Immundisolibacter sp.: one gene and its partner. The protein of the gene in region 1 interacts with the protein of each later gene in a pairwise test. Links are inferred from orthologs where the notes say so. Each region holds a gene or a part of one and is shown on either strand. Other genes may lie near its edges.

Evidence for each region. The genes of interacting proteins can lie anywhere in the genome.
Region 2: the proteins of H5U26_RS02275 (region 1) and ndk interact in binary tests that used the Escherichia coli proteins (3 or more experiments, as listed by UniProt). The link is inferred for Immundisolibacter sp. from one-to-one orthologs.

The regions. Positions count from the first base shown.
Region 1 is NZ_JACIZD010000001.1:469,328-475,470, reverse strand. Bases 2,698-5,522 are described here. They hold H5U26_RS02275 (5-formyltetrahydrofolate cyclo-ligase), read right to left. Parts: upstream 4,517-5,522; coding sequence 3,878-4,516; downstream 2,698-3,877. Other genes in these bases: pepP (Xaa-Pro aminopeptidase), read left to right, coding at 5,390-5,522; H5U26_RS02260 (hypothetical protein), read right to left, coding at 5,020-5,232; zapA (cell division protein ZapA), read right to left, coding at 4,706-5,023; metK (methionine adenosyltransferase), read right to left, coding at 2,698-3,805. In the rest of the region: preprotein translocase subunit SecA, read right to left, coding at 1-1,170; H5U26_RS02290 (M23 family metallopeptidase), read right to left, coding at 1,181-2,110; H5U26_RS02285 (DciA family protein), read left to right, coding at 2,173-2,637; more of metK, read right to left, coding at 2,645-2,697; more of pepP, read left to right, coding at 5,523-6,143. UniProt on the Escherichia coli protein: Involved in the removal of 5-formyltetrahydrofolate.
Region 2 is NZ_JACIZD010000008.1:58,643-63,568, forward strand. What follows is about bases 365-3,238. They hold ndk (nucleoside-diphosphate kinase), read right to left. Parts: upstream 2,081-3,238; coding sequence 1,649-2,080; downstream 365-1,648. Other genes in these bases: pilW (type IV pilus biogenesis/stability protein PilW), read right to left, coding at 365-536; rlmN (23S rRNA (adenine(2503)-C(2))-methyltransferase RlmN), read right to left, coding at 542-1,636; arsC (arsenate reductase (glutaredoxin)), read left to right, coding at 2,967-3,238. In the rest of the region: more of pilW, read right to left, coding at 1-364; more of arsC, read left to right, coding at 3,239-3,389; arsenical resistance protein ArsH, read left to right, coding at 3,382-4,104; H5U26_RS10435 (DEAD/DEAH box helicase), read right to left, coding at 4,540-4,926. UniProt on the Escherichia coli protein: Major role in the synthesis of nucleoside triphosphates other than ATP. The ATP gamma phosphate is transferred to the NDP beta phosphate via a ping-pong mechanism, using a phosphorylated active-site intermediate.

The DNA.
Region 1 (6,143 bases):
CGTGTCGGCGGTGCCGGTCATGCCCGACAGCTTGTCGTAGAGGCGGAAATAGTTCTGGAAGGTGATGGTGGCCAGGGTCTGGTTTTCCTGCTTGACCGGCACCTTCTCCTTGGCCTCGATCGCCTGATGCAGGCCCTCGGACCAGCGCCGGCCGGGCATCAGCCGCCCGGTGAACTCGTCCACGATGATCACTTCGCCGTTGTTGACCACGTAATGCACGTCGCGCTGGAACAGCGCGTGGGCGCGCAGCGCGGCGTTCAGGTGATGCATCAGGGTGATATTGGCGGCGTCGTACAGGCTCTCGCCCTCGCCCAGCAGGCCGGCCTTGGCCAGCAGCTGCTCGGCGTGCTCGTGACCGGCATCGGTCAGCAGCACCTGACGGGTTTTCTCGTCGACGTGGTAGTCGCCCGGGCCGTCCGGTTCGGTCTGGCGCGTCAGGCGCGGAATCAGCGCGTTGACCTTGGCGTACAGCTCGGTGCTGCCCTCGGACGGGCCGGAGATGATCAGCGGCGTGCGCGCCTCGTCGATGAGGATCGAGTCCACTTCGTCGATGATGCCGTAGCTTCTGCGCTGCACACGGTCGGCAGCCGTGAAGGCCATGTTGTCGCGCAGGTAGTCGAAGCCGAACTCGTTGTTGGTGCCGTAGGTGATGTCGGCCGCGTAGGCGGCCTGACGCGCCGCCTGGTCCAGGTTCGACACGATGATGCCGGTGGTCAGGCCCAGGAACTCGTACACCCGGCCCATCCAGGCGCCATCACGGCGCGCCAGGTAGTCGTTCACCGTCACCACGTGCACGCCCTTGCCGGCCAGCGCGTTCAGGTAGGCCGGCAGCGTGGCGACCAGGGTCTTGCCCTCGCCGGTGCGCATCTCGGCGATCTTGCCCTCGTGCAGCACCATGCCGCCGACCAGCTGCACGTCGAAATGGCGCATGCCCAGCACCCGGCCGGCCGCCTCGCGCACCAGGGCGAAGGCTTCCGGCAGCAGCTGGTCCAGCGTTTCGCCGTTGGCGTGGCGCTGCTTGAGGGTATCGGTCCATTGCCGAAGCTCAGCGTCGGTCAGCGCTTCGAACTGCGGCGCCAGCGCATTGATGCGCCCGACGGACTTGAAATAGCGCTTCACTTCGCGCTGGTTGCGGCTGCCGACGATGCGCCGCACTAGGGACTGGAGCATGTGGCCGGCCTCAGCGGGTGGCCGTGCGCAGCGGCTCGCCGGCCGCCAGCGCACCCAAATAATCGGCCGGATCCATGAGTCGACCGCCGCGCAGCACCTCGAGGTGCACATGCGAGCCGGTGGCGTGGCCGGTGCGGCCGACGCGGGCGATGAGCTGACTGCGTTTCACTGTCTGACCTTTGGTAACCAGATTGGCCTGATTGTGGGCATACCGGGTGCGGAAACCGTTGCCGTGATCGATCTCGACGACGTTGCCGTAGCCGCTTTCCCAGCCGCTGCCGACCACCACGCCGGCCGCCATGGCCTGGATGGGTGCGCCCTGCGGGGCACGAAAATCGATGCCGGGGTGAAACTCCCGCCGGCCGCTGAACGGGTCGCTGCGGCTGCCGAAGTACGACGACAGCTGCGCGCCCGGCACCGGCGAGGGCAGCTGCGGGCCGCGCTCGACGAGGCCGGCGCCGATGACCCGGTCGAGCACCGAAAATTGCGCCGCGCGGCGGTCGATCTGGCGCGACAAACCGTCCAGCTCAGCCACGAAATCGACCACCGCGAAGGGCTGCTCGCCGGCCGGACCGCTGGTCAGCGGGGCGTCGAAATCGAAGGCATCCGGCGCCAGCCGGGCCGCTTCGCTTACGCGCTGGCCGACGGCCTCCAGCTGCGTCAGGCGGCCCTGCAGTTCACCCAGTCGGCTGGCGAGGGCCTGCGCCTGGGCGCGTGCGCTGAGCAGCGTGTCGTCCAGCCGCGAGCGCTGCGCGCGCAGCTCGTGGCGAACGGCCTTGCGGTCGCGCAGCGCTTCGGCCAGCGGCAGGCTCGCGCCCAGCGCAAAACTGCCGGCCAGGGCGCCCAGCACCAGGCCGCCGAGCGCCAGCAGGGTAGGTCCGTGCAGACTGAGGCTGCGCTGGCCGCCGGTGCGGAGCCAGTGAATATGCAGGCTGATCATCGCGGAACACTATAATCCGGGCGGTCGCCAAGCCATGGGAGGCCGGACCGGGGGCAGGCATTATGGGTTCCCAGCAACACCTTCACAAGCTGCTGGCGGCTGCCGGCGGACCGCTTGCGCAGCTGCTGCATGCGAGCGAGGAACACGCCAGACTGCTGGCGCAGCTGCGGCAGCGCCTGCCGGCAGACCTCGCCGCCGCGCTGCGCAGCGCGGCCCTGGACCGCGGCCGTCTGCGTCTGGGCGTCAGCGGCAGCGCCTGGGCGACGCGCCTGCGTTTCATGGCGCCGCAGCTGTGCCGGCAGCTGGCCGACTGGCCCTACGGCCCGGTCGACGCGGTGCAGGTGCACGTGGCCACGGCCACCGGCGCGGCACCATCCGCTGCGCCGCCGCTGCCGGTACCGCTCAGCACCGCCAGCCGGGAACACCTCGAAACAGTGGCCAAAACCACTGCCGATCCGCGACTGGCGGCAGCGCTGCGCGCGCTCGCCAGCAGCAATGTGCAGCCGGCCGGCAGCGCCGAGCTCTGACCGACCCTCAGTTGGCCGCGGCGCGCAAGGCGTCGGCGCGGTCGGTGCGCTCCCAGGTGAAATCTGCCTCGTCGCGGCCGAAGTGACCATACGAGGCGGTGGCGCGATAGATCGGCCGCTTCAGGTCCAGCATGCGCAGGATGCCGGCCGGGCGCAGGTCGAAGTGCTCGCGCACCAGCCGCGTCAGGGTGACGTTGCTGACCTGGCCGGTGCCAAAGGTATCGACCATGATCGAGGTCGGTTCGGCCACGCCGATGGCGTACGACACCTGCACCTCGCAGCGCTCGGCAAGACCCGCGGCGACGATGTTCTTGGCCACGTAGCGGGCGGCGTAGGCGGCGGAACGGTCGACCTTGGACGGATCCTTGCCGGAGAACGCGCCGCCGCCGTGGCGGGCCATGCCGCCGTAGGTGTCGACGATGATCTTGCGCCCGGTAAGACCCGCATCGCCCATCGGCCCGCCGATCTCGAAGCATCCAGTCGGGTTGACGTGGATGGTCGGCTGATCGGCCAGCCAGTCGCCCAGCACCGGCTTGATGATCTGCTCGATCACCGCCTCGCGGATATCCGACTGCTCGATGCCGGGCGCGTGCTGGGTGGACAGCACCACGGTGTCGATGTGCACCGGGCGGCCACCCTCGTACAGGAAGCTGACCTGGCTCTTGGCGTCCGGGCGCAGCCACGGCAGCGTACCGTTCTTGCGCAGCTCGGCCTGGCGGCGCACCAGCCGGTGCGCGTAGGTGATCGGCGCCGGCATCAGCACGTCGGTCTCGCGGCAGGCGTAGCCGAACATCAGGCCCTGGTCACCGGCGCCCATGTCTTCCGGATCGGGCCGGTCGACGCCCTGGTTGATGTGTTTCGACTGCTTGCCCAGCGCGTTGATGACCGCGCAGGTCTCCCAGTCGAAGCCCATGTCCGAGCTGGTGTAGCCGATGTCCTTGATCACGCCGCGGATGATTTCCTCGGTCTCGATGAAGACGCCCTTCTTGACCTTGATCTCGCCCGCCACCAAGGCCAGGCCGGTCTTGGTCAGGGTCTCGCAGGCCACGCGGGCGTCCGGATCCTGCGCCAGGTAGGCGTCCAGGATGGCGTCCGAAATCTGGTCGCAGATCTTGTCGGGATGGCCTTCGGACACCGACTCCGAAGTGAACAGGTAGCTGTCGGACATGAATTGATCCCCGGCTGACGGATGAGTGATGGGACCTCGCGGGCCGGCATTAGAGCATGGCGCCCGGGCGCCTCAAAGCGGCCTGAAGGAATGGCGGTGGCGCTCGGTGATCACGGCGTCCAGCGGCACGTCCCAGGGCCGTCGCGGCAGGCCCGCAACGCGCTGGCGGTCGAAGGCAACACCGACCAGGCGCGGCCGGCGCCAGCAAGCCAGGCGCACGAAGGCGAAGCTGCGGTCGTAGTAGCCACCGCCCATGCCCAGGCGATTGCCGGCCATGTCGAAAGCCACCAGCGGCACCAGCACCAGGTCCAGCATGCGCGGCGCCAGCCAGGCCCGGCGCGGGGCGACCGGCTCGGCGATGCCGAAGCGGTTGCGGCGCAGCGGCGCCCCCGGCCACCAGCGCGCGAAATACAGATGCCCATCCCGCTGCGGGCAAAGCACCGGCAGGTAGCAGGCCTTGCCGGCCGCGAAGGCGCGCGCCAGAGCGGGCAGCGGATCGATCTCGCCATCGGCCGGCCAGTAGCCGGCCACGCGCGATGCGCGCTGAAACGCCGGCAGGGTCGACAATTTTCGGGCAACGGCAGCACTGGCCAAGCGGCGCGCGGATCGGCCGATCTGCCGGCGCCCGGCGCGCAGGCTGCGGCGCAGGGCGGGCAGGTTGGCCGGCGGCGCCGGGGCGCCGAGGGCCGGGAAATCAGCGGGTTCCACCACTTGTGCCGTTGCGGTTCGTCACTCTTGAACCTGATGGTTCAAGGTGGAAGCAGGGGCCGGCCATCAGGCTTCCCGCTACCAGGGCGGTCCTGCACACAGGCCGGCGAACAGCTTCCAAAGCTTGCGCTTTGTGGTTCAAGAAAATGATTGATCCACTCACGAACACCGCAGTGGAACCCGTGCCAATGATTACCCGGAATGGGGCGTCGGCTCAAGTGTGCCGAGGGCGGCGGTCAGGCGCGCCGCGAGCGCGCCCAGCCGTTCGATGGCGGCCGCTTGATCCCGGCGGGCGCCGCGTTCCTGCAGCAGCTCGTTGACCACGTTCAGGGCCACCAGCACCAGCAGGCGGTCGTTGCCGACCACCCGCCCGCCGCGGCGCAGCTCCCGCAGCCGCTCGTTTAGGTAATCAGCGCTGGCGAGCACCGCGTCGCGCTGTTCGCCGGATGCGGCGATCACGTACTCGCGCTCGAGCACGCGCACCGCCACGCCCCCGCTGTCCCTGCTCATGGCTGCTCCATGTTCTTCAGGCGCGCGATCATGGTCTCGACCCGGCTGCGCGCGGCGTTGGCCTTGTCCATCAGATCGGCGCGCTCGGCAAGCAGCTGCTGATGCCGGGCGCGCATGGCCCGGTACTCCAGCACGAAGCCCTCGACCCGCTGCACAGCGGCCTGCAGGCATTCTTCCAGTGCCGCCAGCGCCTCGTCCTGCTGTGCCATGGTCTGTGCTCCCGGGATGCCCGACGTGGACGGGGGCCGGCTATGATCTACCAAGCCGGCCGCAAAATGCCGTACCGGATATTTTCCGGCCAGCACGGCCGGGCTGCACGCGCACCGGACCCGCCCGCACCGCCATCAACCAGCCGCCAGCCACGCCATGTCCCCCAAAGAATTCGCCGCCCGCCGCCGCGCCCTGATGCAGCAGATGGACGGCGGCATCGCCATCGTCCCGACCAATCCGCACCACCTGCGCAACCGCGACACGGAGTTTCCGTTTCGCCCGGACAGCGATTTTCAGTACCTGACCGGCTTTGCCGAGCCCGAGGCGGTGGCGGTGCTGATCCCGGGCCGGCCACAGGGTGAGTACATCCTGTTCTGCCGCGAGCGCGACCCGGCCAAGGAGACCTGGACCGGCCGCCGCGCCGGACCGGAAGGTGCACGCGAGCACTTCGGCGCCGACGATGCGTTCCCGATCGCCGATCTGGACGACATCATGCCCGGCCTGCTGGAGAACCGCGGCAAGGTGTTCTACAGCCTGGGCGCGCACAGCGAGTTCGACCAGCGCGTGCTCGGCTGGGTCAACAGCCTGCGCAGCAAGAGCCGCGCGGGTGTGCACGTGCCCAGCGAGTTCGCGGACCTGGGTCATCTGCTGCACGACCTGCGCCTGTTCAAGAGCGCGGCCGAGATGAAGGTGATGCGCCGTGCGGCCGACATTTCTGCCGCCGCTCACTGCCGCGCCATGCGCGTGTGCCGGCCGGGCATGTGGGAGTACCAGATCGAGGCCGAGCTGCGGCACGAGTTCATCCGCCAGGGCGCGCGCCTGCCGGCCTACGAGCCGATCGTCGGGGGCGGCGCCAACGGCTGCATCCTGCATTACGTGGAAAACAACGCCCGCCTGAACGACGGCGAGC
Region 2 (4,926 bases), on another replicon or contig:
TCGCCGTCGCCGTGGCGTAGCGCGCACTCGGCGGCGTTGGTATAGGCCAGGGCCGGGGTCTGGTAAAGCGGGTTCGCAATGGCGCAGCGAAACTGCGCGTCCGCTTCGCGCGCCTTGCCCTGACCGCACAGGTATACCCCGTAGTTGTTGCGGATTTCGGGGTCGCTGGGCGACAAGGCCAGCGCGCGCTGGTAATGCTCCTCGGCCACCTGCGGTTTGCCCAGCCGCAGCTGCAGCAAGGCCATGGCGGCATGCGCGCTGGCGTTGCGCGGGTTCAGCTGCAGGCTCTGCTCCAGCTCCCGCAGCGCCACATCGAGCGCCCCCTCCTGCAGGTAACCTGCGCCCAGCGCCATGCGCAGCTCGGACAGGCGCTCGTTCTTGCTCAGCTTGCGCTCCGGATCGCTGGCAACACGGCTGCAGGTGTCCATGTCGATCGCCAGTTCACCGCCGGACGCGTCCCGCAGCGCCGGATCGCGCGTGCTGGCGCAACCGGCCAGGACCAGGGCGGCGATCGAGACTGCGACCTGCCTGGGCATCGGACTCAGACCACCACAGGCACGTGCGTGCTGCGCCGCTGGCGCGGCAGCACCTTGCCCGCAAGCTGACCACAGGCGCCGTCGATGCCGTCGCCGCGGGTCTTACGGACCGTGGCGACCAGGCCGTGACGCAGCACCTCGTCGCGGAATTTCGCGACCGCCTCCGGGGGCGAGGTCTCGTAGGGCAGGCCGGCGACCGGGTTGTACGGAATCAGGTTGACCTTGGCCGGCACGCGCGCGAGCAGCTTGGCCAATGCCTTGGCCTGCGCCGGGTGGTCGTTGACGCCGGCCAGCAGCGTGTACTCGAAGGTGACGCGGCGGCGATCGTCCCCGGCCACGTAACGGCGGCAGGCGTCCAGCAGTTCGGCGATCGGGTAGCGCCGGTTCAGCGGCACCAGTTCGTCACGCAGCGCGTCGTCCGGCGCATGCAGCGACACGGCCAGCGCCACCGGGCATTCCTCGCGCAGGCGGTCGATCATCGGCACCACGCCGGCGGTGCTGACCGTAACGCGCCGCTTGGACAGACCGTAGGCCAGGTCGTCCAGCAGCACGCGGATGGCGGCCACCACGTTGTCGAAGTTCAGCAGCGGCTCGCCCATGCCCATGAACACGACGTTGGTGATGGGCTTCTCACGCACCGGGTGCGGCGGCAGCAGCCGGCTGGCGGTCCACATCTGGCCCAGGATCTCGCCCGTGCTCAGGTTGCGGTTGAAGCCCTGCTGGGCGGTCTGGCAGAAGCTGCAGTTGAGCTGGCAGCCGACCTGCGAGGACACGCACAGCGTGCCGCGGCGCGTCTCGGGGATGTACACCGTCTCGATGGCACTGCCGCCGGGCAGGCGCAGCAGCCATTTGCGGGTGCCGTCCGCCGCCTGCTGGTCGGCAGTGACTTCAGGCACCCGAATTTCGGTTTCCTGCGCCAGCCGTTCGCGCAGCGCCTTGCTCAAATTGGTCATGGCCGCGAAATCGTCGCAGCCACGCGCATGCAGCCACTGCAGCAGCTGATCGGCCCGAAACGGCTTCTCGCCCAGCTGCGTCAGCAAACCGGCCAGACCCGGGCGATCCAGGTCCAGCAGGTTGGGTTTGGTGCAGGTCGCGTCCAAGACGTCCGGGGCTTAGCGCGTGCGCGGGCAGATTTGCCCGGGCTCGAAGAAATAGGCGATCTCGGTCGCGGCATTCTCGACGCTGTCGGAACCGTGAACGGCGTTTTCTTCGATGTTGCTGGCAAAGTCGGCGCGAATGGTGCCCGGCGCGGCCTTGGCCGGATCGGTGGCACCCATCAGCTCGCGGTGTCTGGCAACCGCGTTGTCGCCCTCCAGCACCTGGATCATTACCGGGCCGGTGGTCATGAAGGCGACCAGGTCCTTGAAGAACGGCCGCTCGCGATGCACGGCGTAGAAGCCCTCGGCACGCTCGCGGCTCAGATGCTCCATGCGGGCGGCGATGATCTTCAGGCCGGCCTGCTCGAAACGGGAATAGATGGCGCCAATGACGTTCTTGGCGACGGCATCGGGCTTGATGATGGACAGGGTGCGTTCAGTGGCCATGGTGTGATTCAGGATGGGGTAGACGGGAGATTTCAAGGGCGGCGAATTCTAACAGCTTGTCGGTGCCCCGCCCGGACGCGTTGACCCTCCGCCGAGCCGCGCTGTATAGTTCGCGCCCCGCGCAACGGTGCGGGCCAGGCGAAATCTCGGGGTATGGCGCAGTCTGGTAGCGCGCCAGCTTTGGGTGCTGGATGTCGGGAGTTCGAATCTCTCTACCCCGACCAGTTCGTCGCGGCAGGATTGGGGCAGGTTTCGGGTTCGCTGCGCCCGTAGCTCAGCCAGGACAGAGCAACGGCCTTCTAAGCCGTCGGTCGCAGGTTCGAATCCTGCCGGGCGCGCCATGTCGCCACAGGTTTATGGTGAGCGTAGCTCAGTCGGTAGAGCCCCGGATTGTGATTCCGGTGGTCGTGGGTTCGATCCCCATCGCTCACCCCAGTTTGATGCCAGTTTGATGTTTGATGTTTGAGTTTCGGGCCGCTAGCTCAGTTGGTAGAGCAGCTGACTCTTAATCAGCGGGTCGTAGGTTCGAGCCCTACGCGGCCCACCATTAAGAACAAGGGGTTAGGCTCACGCCTGACCCCTTTTTTGTTGGGTTTTTCGTGCTGCGGTGGCCTCCGCGGTGAACCTGCCCAGCTTCTTCATGGGCCGGCTGATCCAGGCCGACTATCCGCGCACCACCGCCATCGCCTTCACTGCCGCGGGCAACAACTTCGAGCAGGCCATCGCCGTGGCCGTCGCCTCGTTCGGCCTGGCCTCGCCGGTCGCCTTCACCACGGTGATCGGGCCGTGCCGGTGCTCATCCTGCTGGTGCAGCTTGCCTTGCGGCTGGGCCGCCGGTGGCGGCTCAGCGGCGCGCCTTCCCCTGCCACCCCATCGAGGCCGTGACATGAGCCAGATCACCATCTACCACAACCCCGCCTGTGGCACCTCGCGCAACGTGCTGGCCCTGATCCGCAACAGCGGCGAGGAGCCCACGATCATCGAGTATCTGAAGACGCCACCCGACCGTGAAACGCTGCACCGCCTGATCGCCGCGATGGGCATACCGGTGCGCGCGCTGCTGCGCGCGAAAGGCACGCCCTACGCCGAACTCGGCCTCGATGATCCGAAATGGAGCGACGAGCAATTGATCGACTTCATGCTTGAACACCCCATCCTCATCAACCGGCCCATCGTCGTCACGCCGCTGGGCACACGGCTGTGCCGACCTTCGGAAACCGTGCTGGACATTCTTCCCCAGCCCCAGCGTGGCGCATTCAACAAGGAAGACGGCGAAGCCGTCGTCGATGCGGGAGGCCGCCGTGTCTGAGTCCAGCATCGACCTGCCCAATATCGACAGCGCGCTGTTCCAGCAACCCGATGCCCAGCGGCTGCTGGCACCCCGGCGCGCCACGCACGCGCCGCGCTTCCTGCTGCTCTACGGCTCGCTGCGCGAACGCTCATACAGCCGCCTGGCTGCCGAAGAAGCGGCGCGCATCCTGCGGGCGCTCGGCGGCGAGACGCGTATGTTCAACCCCTCGGGCCTGCCGCTGGTGGACGATGCCCCCGCCGATCACCCGAAGGTCAGGGAACTGCACGAGCTGGTGCAATGGGCCGAAGGCTTGGTGTGGAGTTCGCCCGAGCGCCACGGCGCGATGACCGGCCTGATGAAGACGCAGATCGACTGGATTCCGCTATCCATCGGCGTAGTGCGCCCCACCCAAGGCAAGACGCTGGCGGTCATGCAGGTCTCGGGTGGCTCACAGTCCTTCAACGCGGTCAACCAGATGCGCCTGTTGGGCCGCTGGATGCGGATGCTGACGATCCCTAACCAGTCCTCGGTTGCCAAGGCATACCAAGAGTTCGACGAGGCCGGGCGCATGAAGCCCTCGCCCTACTACGACCGCATCGTGGATGTGATGGAAGAACTGATGAAGTTCACGCTGCTCACCCGCGACGTGGCGCCGTATTTGGTGGATCGCTACAGCGAGCGCAAGGAAAGTGCCGAGGCTTTGGCGCAACGGATGCGGCAAGACGCCCTTTGACCAAGCGCTGGGGAACCACTGATCAATCCCTCGCCGCCGAAGGCATGACCGAAGGAAAGGCACGATGCCCCAACGCATCGATCGCGCAGGCGATTGAAATGGCGTGAGTCTCTAGCGGGCGCCCCGCGAAAGACGTTCTCGAAAAGCCTCCCGGAAAACGCCGCCCGGCGCCCTGCCCGGCCGGCAGCTCGGTGCGCCAGTCCAAGGCAAGGGGAGCGATTCCAGCGAAGGGTCCTGTGAGCGCCGGTGGGATCATCAGGACATGACCGTGACGCTCAAGACTCCGGGGCTCCTGAATCTGGTCTCAGGCGCCTGTGCGGATTGGAAAGGACCGGCGCCGCCAAAATCGATGGCTGCAAGCTGCCGATCCTGTCAGCCATCGGACAACTGTAGAGCCCGGCTATGCCAGGCGATCAGCGCGCGCCGTATGCGCCGCTATCGAGCCGGCCCATCCCCCGGCTTGCGCTTGGGGTAGCCGGTCTTGGCCTTCGGCTTGAAGGCCTTGTCGCCGGCCGGCCGCGGCTTGAACGGTCGCGGGGCGCCTTCCGCTGCCGGGCCGCGCGACGGGCGCGGACTCTTGTAGGGATTGGCAATCGGCGCGCCGTCGGCGACGCGGCTGATGGCCAGCGGCTGGCCGGCCACGCGGGTGCGCTTCAGGATCGCCATCAGGTCTTTCGGCAAGCCTTGCGGCAGGTCGACCGTGCTGTGGTGGTCGTAGATTTCGATGCGGCCGATGAACTTGCTGTCGAGGCCGATCTCGTTGGCGATGGCGCCGACCAGGTTCGACGGCTTCATACCGTGGCTGCTGCCGACCTCCACCCG